DNA from 2 places in the Shewanella alkalitolerans genome. Region 2 is predicted to be linked to the other one. Evidence: predicted binding sites of a transcription regulator. Region 2 holds the regulator's gene; the other holds the start of a gene.
What was found. The regulator sigma-54, encoded in region 2, starts transcription at its own class of promoters, with help from an activator protein. The targets are predictions, from matches to a motif close to GTTGGCACGNNNNTNGNNT.
Positions count from the first base shown of each region.

Region 1 (2,202 bases), 1.4 Mb from region 2:
ACATGACCATTAAAGGCCGCGAGCATGTAGAGCAGACCCTGGCCGCCGGACAGGGCGTGATCCTCTTCGCCGTACACTGTCTGCCGCTGGAGATGGGCGCACGCATATTCGGCCAGTTTCAGCCGGGCATAGGCGTCTACCGCCCCCACAATAATCCGCTGATGGAATACCTTCAGGTTAAGGGGCGTCTGCGCTCCAACAAAGGGCTGGTTCCCAAGCGGGATCTCAGACAGATGGTGCGCAGCCTGCGCAATCCCGATGTGATCTGGTATACGGCGGACCAAGATTTCGGCCGTTCAAGCGCCGTATTTATCCCCTTCTTCGCCGTGCCTGAGGCCGCGACTATCACGGGCGCCACCACCCTAGCCAAACTGGGCAAGGCCAAGGTGCTGCCCTTCATTGTGGTGCGAAACGAAGATGACAAGGGTTACACCATAGAGATACAAGCGCCGCTGGAAGACTTCCCCGGCGAGAACGAGCTGGAAGATGCCAAGCGGGGTAACCGCATCATAGAAGAGATCATCGAACGCAGCCCGGCGCAATACATGTGGCTGCATAGACGCTTCAAGACCCGTCCCAATAAGGATGACCCTTCGCTCTATCGCTAGCCCGATTGCCAAAGCGTTAGTCGCTCGGTAAAAGCCAGCCATTTAGGCTGGCTTTTTTATTTGCCGCACATCTCCCCATAACCCAACAAGTATCAAATCGACACAGATAAAACACACACTGTCTTTTTGACACGCGGTGTCATTTTCACACTTTAACTAGATTGTCATTATGACAATTTAATAAGACACTAATATATTCTTATTCTATAATAATCAACGATTTAAAAGTATGGCACGTTAGCTGCTATAGCAGGGTACTCCACACCTACAATATATTGCGCTGAGAGGCTCTATGAATAAACAACGGCTAACGGCGATAGCACTCTTGATAGTACTTATCGCTTCCTTCTCTGTACTGCTGAGCATAGGCAGTCAGATCTATCGCGAAAAACCTCCAATCCCCACCGCCTTTACCGATGTGCAGGGTCAACCCCTGTTCACCCAAAACGATATTGAGCGCGGTCAACTGGTTTGGCGCTCTATGGGCGGACACCAGCTAGGCTCTATCTGGGGTCACGGCTCTTACGTCGCCCCTGACTGGACCGCCGACTGGCTGCACCGTGAGGCGCAGGCCTGGTTGGATATCACCGCCAAGGCGCAATATGGCAGAAGCTTCAACGAGCTGGACTCTATCAAACAGGCCGGTCTTGAGCAGTCGCTGCGTGACGACCTACGTCGCAACACCCTGACTACCTCGGCCAATGGCGAGATACGCATCAGCCTGTCTGAAACCCGTATTCAGGCCATCGCCCAGGTCTCAGACCACTATCTGTCTCTGTTTGGCGACGATCCTGAGCTCTCAACCCTGCGCGAACAGTATGCGATGAAGGAAGGCACAGTGCCTGACCTTGAGCGTCGCCAACAGCTCAACGCCTTCCTCTTCTGGGGCGCCTGGGCCGCCATCACAGAGCGTGAAGGACAAGAGTATACCTACACCAACAACTGGCCTTTCGATCCTCAGCTGGGTAACACCCCAACCTCAGACAACATCGTCTGGTCTATCCTGAGTATCGTCACCCTTATCGCCGGTATTGGCGCCCTGGTATGGCACCACGCCTCAGGCAAACATGAAGAGCTGCCTAAGCCTGCCGAGCAAGATCCTCTGTTCCTCAAAAAGCCTACCGCCTCACAGAAGGCAGTGGGTAAATACTTCGTCACCGCGGTCGGCCTCTTCCTGCTGCAGATCCTCCTAGGAGGCGTGACGGCGCACTACGCGGTAGAAGGGCAAAACTTCTACGGCATCCCACTGGCAGAGATACTGCCCTACTCGGTCACTCGTACCTGGCATACCCAGCTAGCGGTATTCTGGATCGCCACCGCCTGGCTCGGCACAGGCCTCTACATAGCGCCTGCGCTATCTGGATATGAGCCTAAGTTCCAACGCCTGGGCGTCAACGTCCTCTGGGTAGCCCTGGTTGTTGTGGTACTGGGCTCTATGGCCGGTGAATGGATTGGCGTACAGCAGTACTTCGACCTGGATACCAACTTCCTCTTCGGTCACCAAGGCTATGAATATATCGACCTCGGCCGTGTCTGGCAGGTACTGCTACTGGCAGGCCTGTTGATCTGGCTAACCCTGGTCACCGCAGCTATG
Region 1 covers NZ_CP080422.1:744,175-746,376, reverse strand. Annotated here, with positions in the region: gene K0J45_RS03360 (LpxL/LpxP family Kdo(2)-lipid IV(A) lauroyl/palmitoleoyl acyltransferase) at 1-608, shown strand, start outside; gene K0J45_RS03355 (nitric-oxide reductase large subunit) at 901-2,202, shown strand, end outside.
Region 1: a site for sigma-54 is predicted at 837-855, ahead of K0J45_RS03355 (nitric-oxide reductase large subunit). Genes of this name have one in related genera too.

Region 2 (2,202 bases):
TTCGCCGGGGTCGATCCCATCTCGGTTATCGACATCAAGAAGATCATCGAGCAGCTTAAGAATCGCGGCCTGGGGGTGTTGATCACCGACCACAACGTGCGCGAAACATTAGACGTCTGCGAGAAAGCCTATATCGTCAGCCATGGTAATCTGATCGCCGAGGGCACACCCGCCGAAATCTTAGACAACCAGCAAGTACGAGCAGTGTACTTAGGTGAACAATTCAAGCTATAGTTAATCTTATAATGGGGCCACAGAGGAAAAACCATGCGTTAATTGTGGCTTTAGGCACTATCCGATATATTTGTCCGGCACATATAGCCAGAGCTTTCTCATTTTATAATTAGAAACAAGGGAATAGCAGTACGATGAAAGCGTCACTTCAGCTCAAAATGGGTCAGCATCTCACCATGACGCCCCAGCTACAACAGGCCATACGTCTGTTGCAGTTGTCGTCATTAGAGTTGCAGCAGGAGATCCAGCAGGCATTAGAATCCAACCCGCTACTGGAGTTGGATGAAGAGCAGGAGAGCGCCAGCATCGAGCTGCAAGACGATAGCGTCAGCGACAGCTTCGACAACAAGTACGACGACAAGATAGAGCTGGATTCGAGCCAGGATAATTCAGGGGTCGAGACCTCAGACGCCCTGACTCAAGACTCAATGCCAGACGAGCTGCCGGTGGATACCACCTGGGATGAGGTCTACACCGCCTCACCAAACTCAAGCTCGGGCGCCATGCGCGACGACGACATGCCTTTTCAGGGCGAGACCAGCGAAGGTCTATACGAACACCTGGAATGGCAGAAGAACCTGACCCCTTTTTCCGATAACGACCTGGCCATCGCCACCGCCATCATCGACGCCATCGACGAGCGCGGTTACCTGACCCAGACCTGCGAAGATATTCTCGAGGCCATGGGCGACCCAGAGATCGAACTCGACGAGGTCGAGGCGGTACTCAAACGGGTACAACACTTCGACCCCATTGGTGTGGCGGCCCGCGACCTCAGCGAATGTCTGACGATCCAGCTGGCCCAGTACAGCGACGATACACCGCACATAGCCAACGCCCGCATGCTGATCAAAGAACACCTGGATCTCATCGCCGGACGCGACTTCCGTCTGCTGATGCGCAAGACCAAGCTCAAGGAAGATGAACTGAGGGATGCCATCGCCCTGATCCAGACCCTGAATCCCCGTCCAGGCCTCGCCATCACCGCCAGCCGCGACGAGTACGTGATCCCGGATGTGACCGTCACCAAGAAGAAGGGACGCTGGGTAGTCGAGCTTAACCCAGACAGCATGCCCAAGATCAACGTCAACCAGCAGTATGCCGCCATGGCCCGCAGCACTAAGAGTCAAGCGGATGGCCAGTTTATTCGCGGCCACCTGCAGGAAGCCAAATGGTTCCTCAAGAGCCTTGAGAGTCGCAACGAGACCCTGCTCAAGGTGACCAACTGTATCGTCGACTTCCAGCAAGGCTTCTTCGAATTTGGCGAAGAGGCGATGAAGCCCATGGTACTGAACGACATCGCCGAGGCGGTGGAGATGCATGAATCCACCATCTCACGTGTGACCACGCAAAAATATATGCATACCCCGAGAGGGATCTTCGAGCTCAAATACTTCTTCTCCAGTCACGTCGGTACCGACGATGGCGGAGAGTGCTCTTCAACAGCAATACGTGCCTTCATTAAGAAGCTGGTTGCTGCGGAAAACCAGAAAAAGCCATTGAGCGACAGCAAGATGGCTCAACTCTTGGCCGAACAGGGGATTAAGGTGGCTAGACGCACCATTGCCAAGTATCGCGAGGCAATGCTTATACCGCCCTCGAATCAGCGCAAGAGCTTATAAAACAAACCTGGAAACTGGAGGACTATCTTTATGCAAATAAACCTGACTGGGCACCATATCGAGATCACCCAATCTCTACGAAGCTACATCGAAGAGAAATTCACAAAGCTTGAACGTCATTTCGATCAGATCAATAATGTGCACGTTGTATTAAATGTCGAAAAGTTGCAACAGAAGGTTGAGGCAAAGTTACATCTCCGTGGCGGAGAAGTGTTCGCAACATCCGAACATGCGGACATGTATGCCGCGATAGACTCCCTGATTGACAAACTCGATCGTCAGGTCATTAAACACAAAGAGAAGCTTACTAAACATTAACGATGGAACTGAGTACCATCCTGCGGCC
Region 2 covers NZ_CP080422.1:3,915,111-3,917,312, forward strand. Annotated here, with positions in the region: gene lptB (LPS export ABC transporter ATP-binding protein) at 1-234, shown strand, start outside; gene K0J45_RS16955 (RNA polymerase factor sigma-54) at 369-1,856, shown strand; gene hpf (ribosome hibernation promoting factor) at 1,887-2,174, shown strand; gene ptsN (PTS IIA-like nitrogen regulatory protein PtsN) at 2,177-2,202, shown strand, end outside.